2 regions of the Chromobacterium sp. genome follow, and region 2 is predicted to be linked to the other one. Evidence: riboswitches for the same ligand, from Rfam matches in the RefSeq annotation. Region 2 holds a riboswitch; the other holds the start of a gene.
What was found. A riboswitch is a leader RNA that binds a small molecule or an ion and turns the genes downstream of it on or off. The one in region 2 is predicted to bind glycine.
Positions count from the first base shown of each region.

Region 1: linked by a shared signal. The riboswitch ahead of ACE3QM_RS20020 (trimeric intracellular cation channel family protein) and the one ahead of gcvT (glycine cleavage system aminomethyltransferase GcvT) in region 2 are both predicted to bind glycine.

Region 1 is NZ_JAYSGF010000049.1:2,620-10,167, forward strand. It holds gene ACE3QM_RS20010 (aldehyde dehydrogenase) at 1-913, opposite strand, end outside; gene ACE3QM_RS20015 (LuxR C-terminal-related transcriptional regulator) at 1,079-1,864, shown strand; gene ACE3QM_RS20020 (trimeric intracellular cation channel family protein) at 1,894-2,628, opposite strand; glycine riboswitch at 2,828-3,040, opposite strand; glycine riboswitch at 3,042-3,128, opposite strand; gene ACE3QM_RS20025 (DUF3141 domain-containing protein) at 3,264-5,747, opposite strand; gene ACE3QM_RS20030 (LysR substrate-binding domain-containing protein) at 5,897-6,823, opposite strand; gene ACE3QM_RS20035 (FMN-dependent NADH-azoreductase) at 6,933-7,541, shown strand.
Region 2 is NZ_JAYSGF010000014.1:24,235-31,782, forward strand. It holds gene ACE3QM_RS09685 (amino acid permease) at 1-434, shown strand, start outside; gene ACE3QM_RS09690 (M15 family metallopeptidase) at 577-1,338, shown strand; gene ACE3QM_RS09695 (dihydroxyacetone kinase family protein) at 1,508-3,190, opposite strand; glycine riboswitch at 3,435-3,525, shown strand; glycine riboswitch at 3,540-3,637, shown strand; gene gcvT (glycine cleavage system aminomethyltransferase GcvT) at 3,679-4,767, shown strand; gene gcvH (glycine cleavage system protein GcvH) at 4,837-5,223, shown strand; gene gcvP (aminomethyl-transferring glycine dehydrogenase) at 5,348-7,548, shown strand, end outside.

The DNA.
Region 1 (7,548 bases), on a different contig from region 2:
AGTTGGCCGAGCACACCTGGCCCTGATTGAAGAAAACGCCGAAGGCGGCGCGCCGGGCGGCGGCGTCCAGGTCGCAGTCGTCGAACACCAGATTGGGGCTTTTGCCGCCGCACTCCAGCGCCACTCTTTTCATATTGGAGTCCGCCGCGTAGCGCAGAAAGGCTTTGCCCACTTCGCTGGAGCCGGTGAAGCTCAGGCAATCCACGTCCGGGTGCAGGCCCAGCGGCCGCCCCACCTCGTCGCCATAGCCCGGCAAGACGTTGAGCACGCCGTCCGGCAGGCCGGCCTCCTGGGCCAGTTGGGCCAGGCGCAAGGCCGACAGCGGGGATTGCTCGGCCGGCTTCAGGATCACGCTATTGCCGGCCATCAGCGCCGGCGCCAGCTTCCACGCGGCCATGTCCAGCGGGAAATTCCACGGGATCACCGCCGCCGCCACGCCCAGCGGTTCCCGGGTGATCAGGGCCAGCGCGTCGTCGGCGCCGGGGGCAGCCTCGCCGTACAGCTTGTCGGCGGCTTCGGCGTACCAGTCGAACACGCCGGCGGCGCCCGGCACATCGATATGGAGCGCATCGGCAATGGGCTTGCCGATGTCCAGGCAGTCCAGCTGCGCCAGTTCGTCGCCATGCCGGCGGATCAGCACCGCCAGTTTTTGCAGCACGGTCTTGCGCTGGCGCGGGTGACAGCGCGACCAGACGCCGGATTCGAAGCTGGCGCGGGCGGCCCGCGCCGCCCGTTCGACATCGGCCTCGCCGCAGCGGGCGATCTCGGCCAGGGGCCGGCCATGGATGGGGCTGATGTCGGTGAAGGTGCGCTGGTCGGCGGCGGGCACGAAGCGGCCGTTGATGAAGGCGAGGCAAGGCGGGCGCAAATCGGCGGCGCAGCCTTGCCAGTAGGACAGATCCTGCGTGGGCATGGCGATCACTCCTGTTCAGGCTGCGCGACGGGGTGGGGGAAGCGCTCACATCACGGCTGGTCTTGTCGCGCAGGCTGGAGCCATACTAGTCAGTCCCCTTGGCGGCGGACATCACGCGAAAGCGTTAGAGCGGAAGGCGGGACTAACCTGATCGGGGTAGCTGGCATGCAGCTGAATGTGGCGGATCTGGTGTTTCACCAGCAATTGGGGCGTTTGTTGGATGGCGTCGACAACGCGGCCTTTTGGCAAGGGTTGGCAGCGTTTCTACGGGAACGCCTGAGTTTCGATACCTGGGTGGCGGTGCTGTTTCGCCAGGAGGCGCCGCCGTGGGTGCTGGCCGATCACGCGGCCAATTACGCCGCCGACGATTTGTTCGCCGACTACCGGCGCGGCCTGTATCTGCTGGACCCGTTTTACGGTTTTGCGCTGAAGCGCCCGGCCGCCGGCGTGTACCGGCTGGACGAGGTGGCGCCGGACCGTTTCCGGGAGACGGAGTACTTCCGCCGTTACTTTTCGCGCAATGTGGTGGCGGATGAAATCCAGTTTCTGCAAGTGTTGCCGGAGGGCGTGCTGTCTCTGTCGCTGGGCAGCAAACGCCGCTTCAGCGAGCAGGAACTGGGCGTTTGCAATCTGTTCGCCCCCTGGCTATTGCCCTTGTCGCGGCTGGCCGCGCGTATGGACGAAGGGCTGCGCCAGCCGGCGGCTAACGCGGGCAGGCAGAGCCGCCGGCAGCTGGAGGAGGCGCTGCGTGCGCAGGGCTCCTCGCCGTTGACCAAGCGGGAGGTGGAGGTGGCGCTGCTGATACTCGGCGGCCACTCCACCAAGGGCGTGGCGCGAGAGTTGGCTATTTCGCTGGAAACCGCCAAGGTACACCGCCGCCATCTGTACGCCAAGCTGGGCGTGTCCAGTCAGGCGGCCTTGTTCCTGCTGCTGGCGGGGATTCAAGCCTGATGCCGACAGCGGTAAACAGATGCGCTTAGTTAGTGCAGATCGTGCCGGTACATGAAGACTGGCAGCCGCCATTCGCGCCAGATGGCGGCCAGGCGGATGGTGAGGCCGACGGCGAAGCTGGCCAGCACGTTGAGATCATGCGGCACGCCCAGTTTGATCAGGCCCAGGTAGAGCAGGGCCACGGCGAAGGAGACGCTGGCATACAGTTCCTGGCGGAACACTACCGGCACGCGGTTGCACAGCACGTCGCGCAGGATGCCGCCGGCAATGCCGGTGATCATGCCGGCCATCACCACCACCACCGGGTGGTAGCCCATGGATTGGGCCACGCCGCAGCCTATGATGGTGAAGGCGATCAGGCCCAGCGCGTCCAGCACCAGGAACACGCGGCTCAGGCGTTTCATATAGCGGGCCACCAGCACGGCGGCCAGGCCGCCGGCAATCACCAGGCCGACGTATTCCGGGTGCTGGGTCCAGCCTATCGGGTAGCGGCCCAGCACGATGTCGCGCACGGTGCCGCCGCCCAGGGCGGTGAGGAAGGCGATGACGGTAACGCCGAAGATGTCCATATTGCGGCGGCCGGCCGCGAGCGCGCCAGTCATCGCTTCCGCGGTGATGGCGATCAGGTAGATCAGGGTAAGCATGTAGTCGCAGTGGTCAAACAGGCTGGCGCCGAGATGCGCGGCGAAGCCGGGTGGGAAAAGGGGTTGGCAATGGGCGGGCCATGCCAGGTGGCGCACAGCCTGGGCAAGAGTTTCGAACACGGGTTTTCCTTGAGAGCTGGTGCACGATCTGCTGCGCTGCGACGATACGGCGTTGAAAACATCTTCGAAATGCTCATGTACCACTTGTACATTCCGCTTTCTCAGCTGTTTTCGCCTTGTCTCGTCCTTGCTCGCGAGATCGTGAGCACGTTCTGAGCACGGCCGACGGGCCGCGCATGGGCGCGACGCTGCCGGCATTGCCTCTCCCCTTGTCCTTTTACCTGAGAGTTAGATGACGGGCACGGCCTGTGTGCGGGCCTTGCCGGATGTCACTTGCCCCTTCGGTGGGCGGCTAAGGGCCGGTCACGTAATCTGGCGAGCAGGCAGCGAAGCCAAGCGGTTTTGACGCGCTGTCGCTGAAGCGTAGCAGATGATGAACGGGCGCTTAGGGCCTCTCTCCAATCGGCTGATATCCATGGGCTGCGGTACTGTTGCCTGAGCGATTATGGGAGTTTGCGTCTTCGGCGGGGGCGTTAGCCCCTCTCTCCCGCAGCAGATAAGGATATTAGCGTTTGCTGTATTGTTCAGTCAACGACTGTACCGATGGGCGGCAGCAAAAATGTTGCAGTGCGCCATCGGGATGAAAAATGCCCGGACGGCGTTAACCGTCCGGGCATTTGGACGCTTGGCGGTGCTCAGTTGCCCGGTGTTTTGGGTTTGCTGGCGCCGTTGCCGGCGGCGGGTTTGCGTGTGGCCGGGGTTTTGGCGGCGGGCGCTTTGGCGGTTTTGACCGTGGCGGGCTTGCCAGCCGCGGCTTTGCTGACCGCGGGCTTGGCCGCCGGAGCGGGTTTGGCGGCGGTGTCGGTCTTGGCCGTGGGTTTGGCTGGCGCTTTGACGGCTGCCTTGCGTGGCGCGGCGGCTTTCTTGGCGGGCGCGCTGGCCTTGGCAGTGGGGGCCGGAGCGGCCACGGCTGTTGCCACAGGGGGCTCGGCGGGCGGCAGGATGGCCGGCGCCGGGGCGTGGACGTCCAGTTGCAGCATGTGGGCCACTTGGTCCAGCCGTTGTTGTTGTTCCGGGACGATGTCGCCGCTGAGCGCCAGCAGTTCGCGCGCCAGTTGCCAGGCCTGACGGCGCAGGTGTTCTTGCGGCAGCAGCTTGGGCAGGCCGGCCAGCGCGCGGGCTTCGTCCAGCCGCACCAGGAAGACTTGCTTGCGGGCGATGTCTTTCAGCTGCATCAGGGTCATCGGGTATTCATGGCGGATGTCGCGCATGATGCGGCGGATGGCGTTGAACGGGCGCTCGTCTATGATGCCGCGGCCAATCGCCACGTAGATGAGCAGGCGCACGAAGCCATCGGCCAGGGTGCCGCTTTCGTAGGCGGGGTCCAGTACTTGGCGCTTGAGCTGCAGGCGTTCCTGCTTGTCCCAGCTGTCACAGCGGGCGGCGCGGGTTTCGCGCGCGGGCTGGACGCCCACGACGGAGGCGAGCCACGGCGATTCGTACACGGCCTTGAAGCAGTGTTCGGTGGCGGCGTCGCGCAGGTCGCGGTAGTGGTTGAGGCCTTGCTCCATCCAGCCGGACCATTGCTCCTGCAACTGCCACAGCGGGTTGTCCGCGCTCACCGGCTGGCGGTGGGCGCGCACGTATTCGGCAGCGGGCTTGAGCCAGCTTAGCCAGGGGTTGAGCGGGGAGATCAGCGTGCGTTCCAGCCGCGCTGGGTTGAGCTGGCGCAGCAATTGGGCGCTGGCTTCGTTGCTGAGGGTTTGCAGCGCGGGGGAGACGAAGCGGTCGTACACGCCTTGGTTGATTTCGGAGACGCGGCGCACCACTTCGAAGGCGCGCTCGTCTTCGCGGCCGTCGTCCAGCGCGAGGATGTCGGCCACTTCGCGCGCTTCGAAACGGATGATGTAGCGGCCCTGGATGTATTCCTGGCCGGGGGTGTTGGGCGCCACGTCCTCAATGACGGCTTCGTAGAGGCCGGGGGCCAGCACGTCGATCAGGTCCAGCGCGCTGGCGAATTCGCTGTGTTCGCGGTTGGCGATGCCGGCGGAGACGAAGATGCCCAGGTGGCCCACTTTGTTGTGCAGGCAGTAGATGATGGTTTGTTCGTTGTCGCGGATGTCGTCGGCGCTGGCGTACAGGTCCGGTATCCAGTTCAGCGCTTGTTGCGGCGGGGTGATGTTGTCGCCCCAGGAGGCGAACACGATGATGGGGGAGCGGATGTTGCGCATGTCCACGCGGTGCTGGTCGCTGCTGACGATCTTGCCTTCCACCAGGTGGTTGCCCACGAAGAGCTGCTGGGAGATCCATTCCATCTCCTGCTTGTTCAGCAGGTAGTGGCCGCCCCACCAGCGTTCGAAGCCCAGGTAGCGTTCGCGTTCGGTGTCCACCTTGGCGTACAGATTGTAGGGCTTCTTCCACAGGGTGTTGGCCGGGTCCAGTTTTTCGAAGTTGTTGACCAGGTGGGCGCCGTCGAATTTGCCGTTGCCCAGATCGCCGGCCAGCGAGGCGGTCCAGGTGCCGCCCAGCATGCCGCCGGAGTAGCGCATCGGGTTTTTGCCGGCCACGCCGGCCCAGTAGGACAGTGGGGTGCCGGCCAGCAGGATGGGGCCGAACAGTTCCGGCGCGGCGGAGGCGAGCATGGCCAGCGCCCAGCCGCCCTGGCAGTTGCCGATGACGAAGGGCTTGCCGTCGCTGTCCGGGTGCAGTTCGTTGACCTTGCTGAGGAAGACGTATTCGGCGCGGCTGACGCTTTCTATGGTCTGGCTGGGCACCGGTTGCGGGAAGAACATGATGAAGTAGCAGGGGTGGCCCTGCTGCAGCGCGATGCCGATTTCGCTGTCCATCTTGAAGCCGCCGATGCCGGGGCCGTGGCCGGCGCGCGGGTCTATCACCACGAAGGGGCGCAGCGCCGGGTTGGTGGTTGGACAGCCGGCCGGCGGCAGGATGGCGGTGAGCGCGTAGTTGGCCGGGTCCGGCAGGGTGCGGCCGTCCAGGATGATTTTGTAGTCGAACACCAGTACCGGCGGTTTGCCGCTTTGCACGTGCCGCAGGTAGTCGGCGCCGCGGTCATGCTGCACGTCCCAGTAGAGGATGGAACGCTCCCAGGCGTCGCGCCAGTAGCTGGCGACGGGGTTGGAGGAGAGGAGTTTTGACCAGACAGCTGTTTGCGACCACATACGGCACCTCTTTGCTTGGTATGACGGATAGCTGCCTACTCTACCTGGCTTTTGTTGCATTGCAATAGCTAGTGGTCGGAGCTCGGCGCGCGGAGGCGTCTAGCGTCGGTTGTTTGCAACAGGCCTGGCTGTTGGTTGAGGCCAGCCGCTCAGCTTGTGAGCAGGTAGACCGGGTGGTCCGGCGGGATCAGCTCGGTGGTGAGGAAGTCGATGAAGGCGCGCACCGCCGGCAGCAGGCCGCGGCGGGTGGGAAAGGCGGCGTGCAGAATGCCCCAGGGGATGTCGTAGTCCGGCAGCAGCCGCACCAGTTGGCCGGATTGCAGCGCTTCGTGGCAGACCAGCACCGGCAGCGCGGCCACGCCCAGGCCGGCGATGGCGGCGTCGCGCAGCACGACGAGGTCATCGGTCATCAGCCGGGGGCTGTCTATTTGTATGGTGTAGGCATGGCCGGCCTGGTCCAGCAGCGCCCATTGGCCACGGCCGTCCGGGCGGCTCATGGTCAGCGCCGGCCAGCCGGCCATGTCGGCTGGGCTCTTGGGCGCCGGGCGTTCGGCCAGCAGCGCCGGGCTGGCCACCAGCGAGGTCTGGGTGGTGGCCAGCCGCCGCACCACCAGGTTGGCGCTGTCTTCTATCACGTTGCGCACGCGGATGGCGACGTCCACGCCTTCTTCTATCAGGTCCACGCGGCGGTTGCTGGAGTCCAGCTGCACGCGCAGCAGCGGATGACGGGCCATGAAGCGGGGCAGCGCCGGCGCCAGCAGGGTCTTGGACAGCAGTTCCGGGCAGCTGACCTTGATCAGTCCGCGCGGCTCGGCGCTGCTGCGGGCGATGGCTTCATCGGCGGCTTCGGCCTCCTCCAGCATGGCCTGGCAATGCTGGTAGTACTGTTGGCCGATTTCGGTCAAGGACAGCCGGCGGGTGGTTCTTTGCAGCAGGCGCACGCCCAGCCGCTGTTCCAGCTCCGCCACGCGGCGGGACAGCCGGGATTTGGGGATGCCCAGCACCCGGCCGGCGGCCATGAAGCCGCCATGTTCAACCACTTTGGCGAAATACAGCAGATCGTTCAGGTCCTGCATGATTGTCTCACTGATGGAACAATGTTTCCGATTTTCACAGTCTAGTGCGGATTGGTTCGGAAAACTATCATGCAATCACTTTCCCCACCAAGACACGAAGGACCCGATCATGAAACTGTTGCATCTCGATTCCAGCATCCTTGCCGCTAATTCGGTTTCCCGCCAACTGAGCGCCGTTGTCGCCGACACCCTGCGTCAGCGCCACGCCAATGTGGAAACCTCTTACCGTGACCTGGCCAGCCAGCCCATCGCTCACCTGTCCGGCGAGATCATCGGCGCCAACTTCACCGCCGAGGCGGACTGGACCTCTACCCAACGCAGCGAAGCCGCGCTGAGCAATGAGCTGATTGAAGAATTCCTGGCGGCGGATGTGGTGGTGATCGGCGCGCCGATGTACAACTTCTCGATTCCGTCGCAGCTGAAAGCCTGGGTGGACCGCGTGGCCGCCACCGGCCGCACTTTCAAGTACACCGAGAACGGCCCGGTGGGCCTGGCCGGCGGCAAGAAGGTGATCGTGGTGTCCTCGCGCGGCGGCGTGTACAGCACCGAGCAGGGCCGGCTGATGGATTTCCAGGAGGATTACCTGAAGACGGTGATGGGTTTCCTGGGCGTGAACGATGTGGCTTTCGTCCGCGCGGAAGCAGTGAATATGGGCGAGGACAAGCGCGCCACCGCCATTCACGCGGCTAAAGAGGCCATCGCCCAACTGGCGCTGTAATCCTCGG
Region 2 (7,548 bases):
ATGTGCCGGCCGCCGCCGCGCACGACGGACTGTTCCCGCGCCGTTTCGCGAAGATGAATCGCGAGGGCGTGCCCATCTTCGGCCTGCTGCTGTCCAGCGGGCTGGTGACGGTGCTGATGGCGATGAAGTACGCGGGCGGCGACGGTGGCGTCAAGATTTTCGAATTCATCATCCTGCTGGCCACCGCCACCACCTTGCTGCCTTACGCCTTCTGTTCGATGGCCTTGCTCGCCATCATGCTGATGCGACCGCAGCAATTCCAGCGCAAGGACTTCCTGGCGCCGCTGTGCTTCGCCGGCGTCGGTTTCGCCTACTCGGTATGGGCCTTGTATGGTTCCGGCGCCGACATCGTGATGTGGGGCATGATTCTGCTGCTGCTGGGCCTGCCGGTCTATGTTTGGCAGGTGAAGGAGCGCTACGCCGATCCGTCTTGAGCGCATGGGGCGTTGATTTGAACCACGCGGCCTGGCGCCGCGTTTTTCATGTCCGTCGGTTTTTCGTCATGAGGCCGGATGCTTGCCTATGCCGACCGCAAATGGCTTACTAAGACGCTTTGCTCCGGGAGGAATCCATACCATGAAGATTAGCGCCGCCGCCGATCTGCTCACCGCCATCGACTTCAACTATGCCGCGCCGGATGCCGCGACACTGGCGCGGATGCGTGAGCAAAGCGTGCCTTGCGCGCTGTTGCGCGCAGATGGGCTGCTGCCGGAAAACAGTTATCACCGCGCCGGCCGCAAGGGTTGCGCCGAGCCGATGCTGGCGCGGGAGTTCGTCGCGCGCCGCTTGCGCGAGGCCGCGGCACGCTTGGCGCCGGGCTACGGACTGCAGCTGTTCGATGCTTATCGCAGCCGCGAAACCCAGGCCGATCTGTTCCAGATGGTGCTGGCCGATGTGGGCGCCGCGCATCCGGACTGGGACGCGGCGGCGGTGGAGCGTCAGGCGCGCATGTTCGCCGCCCACCCCGATGACACCGCCCGCTTCGCGGTGCTGCCGCATAACTCTGGAGGCGCGATTGATCTGGCCATCTGCCGGCTGGACACGGGTGAGATGTGCGATTTCGGCACCGGTTTCGACGCGGCGGAGCCGGCGTCGCGCAGCGATTTCTTCGAGGCGGAGCCGGATCCGGTACATGGTTTCTCGTCTGAGCGCTGGCTGAGAGTGCGCCACAACCGCCGCGTGTTGTTCAATTTGTTGAAGCAGGCCGGCTTCAGCAATTACCGCGAGGAATGGTGGCACTACGATCTGGGCGACTGCTTGTGGGCGCAGGCGGTGGGCAGGGACTGGATCTATCCGTCGATGGAAGCGGAAGCGGCGGCGCTGCTCAAGCACGCTTGATTGACGCGGGCCGCCGCGCCCAGGAGAGCGCGGCGGTCCGCATCGGACTTAGGATCTGCTGCGCGTCGGCGATACGGCGTTGAAAACACTCATTACCGTTTGTACGTTCCGCTTTGTCGCTCGTTTTCGCCTTGTCTCGCTCTTGCTCGCGAGACTTTGAACCGGCTTCTTAGCCGGCCAAGACTTTCAGCCAGACCAGCGCGGCGCTGGCGCCGGCATCGGGCACGCCCAGCGTCCGCTCGCCCAGGTAACTGGCGCGGCCCAGGCGCGGCCGCATCGCGGCGGTGGCGGCGCAGCCATGCTCAGCCGCCTCCAGCGCCGCGCGCCAGGCCTCGGCGGGGGGATGGCCGGCCTCCAGAGCGGTGCTGAACGCATCGGCGGCTGGCGACAAGGCGTCCAGCATGGTGCGGTCGCCCACTTGCGCGCCGCCCAGTTCCGCGATGGCGGCAACGCCGTCCTTGAAGGCCGCGGCCCAGTCGCGTGCTCCGGGCGCCGGCACCGTTTCCAGTCGTCGCGCCGCGCGCAGCAAGGCCGTGGAGTAGAACGGACCGGAACTACCGGCTATCGCCTGGCGCAAGGCCTGGCCCACCGCGCGCAAGGCGATGTCGGGCGCGCTCCAGGCCGCGTCGGGCAAGGCGCGGATCGACGCGGCGCCGCGTTGCATGCTGATGCCCAGGTCGCCATCGCCGCAGGCCGCATCCAGTTCGGTGAGCAGGGGTTCGGCGGCATCCAGCGCGGCGGCGGCGGCCAAGGCGGCGCGGCGCAAGCCGGGCAGGGCTGGCCCTTGCGGCGGTGCTTCGGCGGCGCTGGCTGCCGTCGCGCGCAGCTGGCGTTGCGCAGGGATGCGGCCGGCGCCGGGCCAGGCCGGCGCCAGGGTGGCTTGGTCCAGCCAGCTCAAACGCTGATCATCCAGCGCCAGCAGCGATAGCGAGCAGCCAGGCATTTCCAGCGCGGTCATGAAGTTGCCGCTCCAAGCGCGCTCCACCAGGAGGCCGCGCAGACGCAGATGAGCCAGCGCCGCGCGGGCGACGATGGCGAGCTCCATCGGCGGCGTGCCGCCCAGGCCGTTGACCAGCAGCGCCACCCGCTGTCCCGGGAGCCAGCCGCGGTCTTGCAGGATGGCGTCCAGCAAGGTTGCGCACAAATCGGCGGCCGATGGCGTCGCCACGCGCCGCACGCCGGCCTCGCCGTGTATGCCCAGGCCCAGTTCCGCCTCTCCGCTGTCCAGTTGAAAGCCGGGGCGGCCGGTGGCCGGCACGGTGCAGGCGCCCAGGCCCACGCCCATGGTGGCCACCTGTTCCGCCGCCTGCCGCGCGGCGGCGGCGACCTCGGCCAGATCGGCGCCGGCCGCCGCCGCCGCGCCGGCGATCTTGTGCACCAGCACCGTGCCGGCGATGCCGCGTCGGCGCGCCGGTTCCACCGTGTCGCGCAGCGCCACGTCATCGGCCACCACCACGCTGTCCACCGCGATGCCCTCGGCGCGGGCCAGCTCCGCCGCCAGGCCGAAGTTGAGCCGATCGCCGGTGTAGTTCTTGATGATCAGCAGCACGCCCTTGGGGCCGGCGACGGCGCGGATCGCCGCCAGCACGGTGTCGACGCTGGGCGAGGTGAACACATCGCCCACCGCGGCGGCGTCCAGCATGCCGTGGCCGATATAGCCGGCGTGAGCCGGCTCATGGCCGCTGCCGCCGCCGGAAATGAGCGCCACCTTGTCGCGCAGGCCGCCGATCGGGAAGTCCGCCCGCAGCAGCACGTTTTCTTCCTCCAGCAGCGCCAGGCCGGGCAGAGTGTCGGCCAGGCCTTCCAGCATTTCCCGCGCCACCTGACGTGGGTCGTTGATCAGTTTTCGCATCGTGGTTTCCTTTCCATTCCGGGTAGCGGTGTTGGTTCGATAAGATGGATGTCATCTTACGTCCTGCGTGAGTTTCATGGTGGCGCTGTCGATTTTGTGATCAATAATGAAAATAATATGTTCGAAATCGGTATTAAACGAAGCTATTGATGTTCAGTGTTTTGCGATTAAGAACATTTCAAGTCCTTGTTTAAGCTGAAGATAAACACGGCTTGCCAAGCCCTGGCACAGCAACCATAATCTGGCACGTCATGCAGGAGAGAGTGGCCGCCGCGCCACCGCCGAAGGCGCAAGCGCACCCGCAATCGCTCAGGCAAAAGGACTGCATCATCGAGCTGGCCGCAGCCAGCTTGCCGAATCTGGAGAGCGGCATCCAACGGATGCCCACCGAAGGGGCTAACGGCCGCAAGGCCGGAAAATCTCAGGTGCAGGGACAGAGGGGTGTAGGGAATAGAGCAACACTACACGCTTTTGCTAAGGATGCACCGATGACGGCCCTGAAACGCACCCCCCTATTTGATGCCCATGTCGCCGCTGGCGCCAAGATCGTCGACTTCGCCGGCTGGGAAATGCCCATTCACTACGGCTCCCAGCTCAAAGAGCACGAGATCGTGCGCAGCGACGCCGGCATGTTCGACGTGTCCCACATGACGGTGCTGGACATCAGCGGCCCGGACGCCAAGGCCTGGCTGCAGCGCTTGATCGCCAACGATGTGGCCAAGCTCGGCTTCGAGGGCAAGGCTCTGTATTCCGGCATGCTCACTCCCGAAGGCACCGTGGTCGACGACCTGATCGTCTACCTGACCTCCTATGGTTACCGCATGGTGATCAACGCCGGTACCACCGACAAGGATCTGGCCTGGATGGCGCGCCACAAGGGCGACTTCAATGTAGAGATCAAGCCGCGTCGCGACCTGGCCATCCTGGCGGTGCAAGGCCCGCAGGCGATCGCCAAGGTCTGCGCGGTCAAGCCCGAGCTGGCCGCCGTCATCCAAGCTTTGAAACCGTTCCAGGGTCAGCCCGTCGGCGACTGGTTCTATGCCCGCACCGGCTACACCGGCGAAGACGGCCTGGAAGTGATGCTGCCAGGTGACGAAGCCGCGGCCTTCTTCCAGCAACTGCAAGCCGCCGGCGTGGCGCCGATAGGCCTGGGCGCGCGCGACACCCTGCGCCTGGAGGCCGGCATGAATCTCTACGGCCACGATATGGATGAAACCGTTTCTCCGCTGGAAGCCGGCATGGCTTGGACCATCGCCTGGGAGCCGGCCGAGCGCGACTTCATCGGCCGCAAGGCGCTGGAAGCGCAGAAGGCGGCCGGCGTGCAGAGCAAGCAGGTCGGCCTGGTGCTGGAGGGGCGCGGCGTGTTGCGCGAAGGCCTGAAAGTGGTGGTGGAAGGCGTCGGTGAAGGCGTGATCACCAGCGGCACTTTCTCGCCCACCCTCAAGCATTCGATCGCCATCGCGCGGGTGCCGGCCGGCATCGGCGACAAGGCGCTGGTGGACCTGCGCGGCACGCTGACCGAGGTGCGCGTCGTCAAAATGCCGTTCGTGCGCAATGGCAAGAAAGTTTTCGCCTGAGCCGACAGGCCGGGCTGGCCGCGCAGCGGCCGACGAATATCGTTGACACGGATTTGATTGGAGACACTCATGAGCAATATCCCCGCCGAACTCAAATATGTTGAAAGCCACGAATGGCTGCGTCTGGAAGCCGACGGCTCCGTGACCGTGGGCATTACCGAGCACGCGCAAGAACTGCTGGGCGACATCGTTTTCGTCGAACTGCCGAAAGTGGGCGCCAAGCTCGCCAAGGAAGAGCAGGCCGGCGTGGTGGAATCGGTGAAGGCCGCTTCCGATATCTACTGTCCGGTTGCCGGCGAGGTGCTGGCCATCAACGAAGAGCTGGAAGCCGAACCGGAACTGGCCAATAGCGAGCCTTACGGCGCCGGCTGGTTCTTCAAGATCAAGCCGGCCAATCCGGCGGATCTGGACGCGCTGATGGATGCAGCGGCCTACTCCAAGGAAATCGGCGCCTGATAGCCGCAGCAAGCCCCGCAGTCGCCGCGCGACGCGGGGTTTTTTCATGGTTTCACCGCTTGCGTCCCGTTGCCGCCGCGCCATTCAGGCGCGGTGCGCGCGGCCAAGACAAAAGGCTTGATTTATGTCGCTCTCCGAACTTTTCAATCGCAAGGAATTCATCGCCCGCCACATCGGTCCGTCCGACGCCGAACGCAGCGAGATGATGGCCGTGGTCGGCGTCGCGTCCATCGACGAACTGGTGGCGCAGACGCTGCCGGCCGACATTCGTCTGAACCGCAAGCTGGAACTGCCGGATCCGATGCCGGAAGCCGAGGCGCTGGCCGCGTTGAAGGCCGTCGCCGCCAAGAACGTGGTCAACAAATCCTTCATCGGCCAGGGCTATTACCCGGTGCTGACCCCGACGGTGATCCTGCGCAATCTGCTGGAAAACCCGGGCTGGTACACCGCTTACACCCCGTACCAGGCCGAGATCGCCCAGGGGCGCCTGGAAGCGCTGCTGAACTTCCAGCAAATGGTGATAGACCTGACCGGCCTGGAGCTGGCCAACGCCTCCTTGCTGGACGAGGCCACTGCCGCCGCCGAGGCGATGGCGATGGCGCGCCGCGTGTCCAAGGCCAAGTCCGGCCAGTTCTTCGTCGACAGCCGGGTGCTGCCGCAAACCCTGGATGTGATGCGGACTCGCGCCAAGTACTTCGGTTTCGAGCTGGTGCTGGGCCATCCGGAGGAGGCCGGCAACGGTGAATACTTCGGCGCGCTGTTCCAATATCCGGGCGAAGCCGGCGATCTTATCGATCTGACCCCGCATATCGCCGCGGTCAAGGCCAAGGGCGCGGTGGCGGTGGTGGCAGCCGACATCATGGCGCTGGTGGCGTTGAAATCGCCGGGCGAGATGGGGGCGGACGTGGCCATCGGCAATACCCAGCGTTTTGGCGTGCCCATGGGCTTCGGCGGCCCGCACGCCGCCTACTTCGCGTTCAAGGACGAGATGAAGCGCTCGGCGCCGGGCCGCATCATCGGCGTGTCGGTGGACGCCAAGGGCAAGACCGCGCTGCGCATGGCGCTGCAGACTCGAGAGCAGCATATCCGCCGCGAGAAGGCCAACTCCAATATCTGCACCAGCCAGGTGCTGCTGGCCAATATCGCCGGCATGTATGCGGTGTACCACGGTCCGGAGGGCGTCAAGCGCATCGCCGCCCGCATCCACCGCTTGGCAGCCATCTTCGCGCACGCGGTCAAGACCGCCGGCGGCAAGCTGGTGTTCGACCGCTTCTTCGACACGGTGCAGGTTGAACTGCCCAAGGCCGATGCCGTGTATCAGGCGGCGCTGGCCGCCGGCTACAATCTGCGCCGCGCCGGCGGCAATGTGCTGGGCGTCGCCTTCCACGAGGCGGCCAGCGAGGCCGACCTGGCTCGCCTGATCGAGCTGTTCACCGGCAAGAGCGCCGATATCGCCGCGCTCGACGCCGCCGCGGCCGATGCGATCCCGGCCGGGCTGAAGCGCGAATCCGCCTTCATGAGCCACCCAGTGTTCAACACCCACCATAGCGAGCACGAGATGCTGCGCTATATGAAGAAGCTGGAAAGCCGCGACCTGGCGATGAATCACTCGATGATCTCGCTGGGCAGCTGCACCATGAAGCTGAACGCCACCAGCGAGATGATCCCGATCACCTGGCCGGAATTCGCCAATATGCATCCGTTCGCGCCGCGCGAACAGACGGTGGGTTATCTGGAAATGATCGCCGGCCTGGAAACGCAGCTGCGCGCGATCACCGGTTTCGACATCATTTCGATGCAGCCCAACTCCGGCGCCCAGGGCGAATACGCCGGCCTGCTGGCGATCAGCCGTTATCATGAGTCGCGCGGCGACAGCCAGCGCAATATCTGCCTGATTCCGCGCTCAGCCCACGGCACCAATCCGGCCACCGCGCAGATGATGAATATGCAGGTGGTGGTGGTGGATTGCGACGAGGCCGGCAACGTCGATGTCGCCGACCTGAAGGCCAAGGCCGAGCAGCATTCGGCACAGCTGGCGGCGCTGATGATCACCTACCCGTCCACCCATGGCGTGTTCGAGCAGCCTATCCGTGAAATCTGCGAGATCATCCATCAGCACGGCGGCCAGGTGTATATGGACGGCGCCAACCTCAACGCCCAGGTGGGCCTGTGCCGTCCGGCCGACATCGGCGCCGACGTGTCGCACATGAACCTGCACAAGACCTTCTGCATCCCGCATGGCGGCGGCGGTCCGGGCATGGGGCCGATCGGTCTGAAAGCGCACCTGGCTCCGTTCATCGCCAACCACGTGGTGGCGTCGGTGCC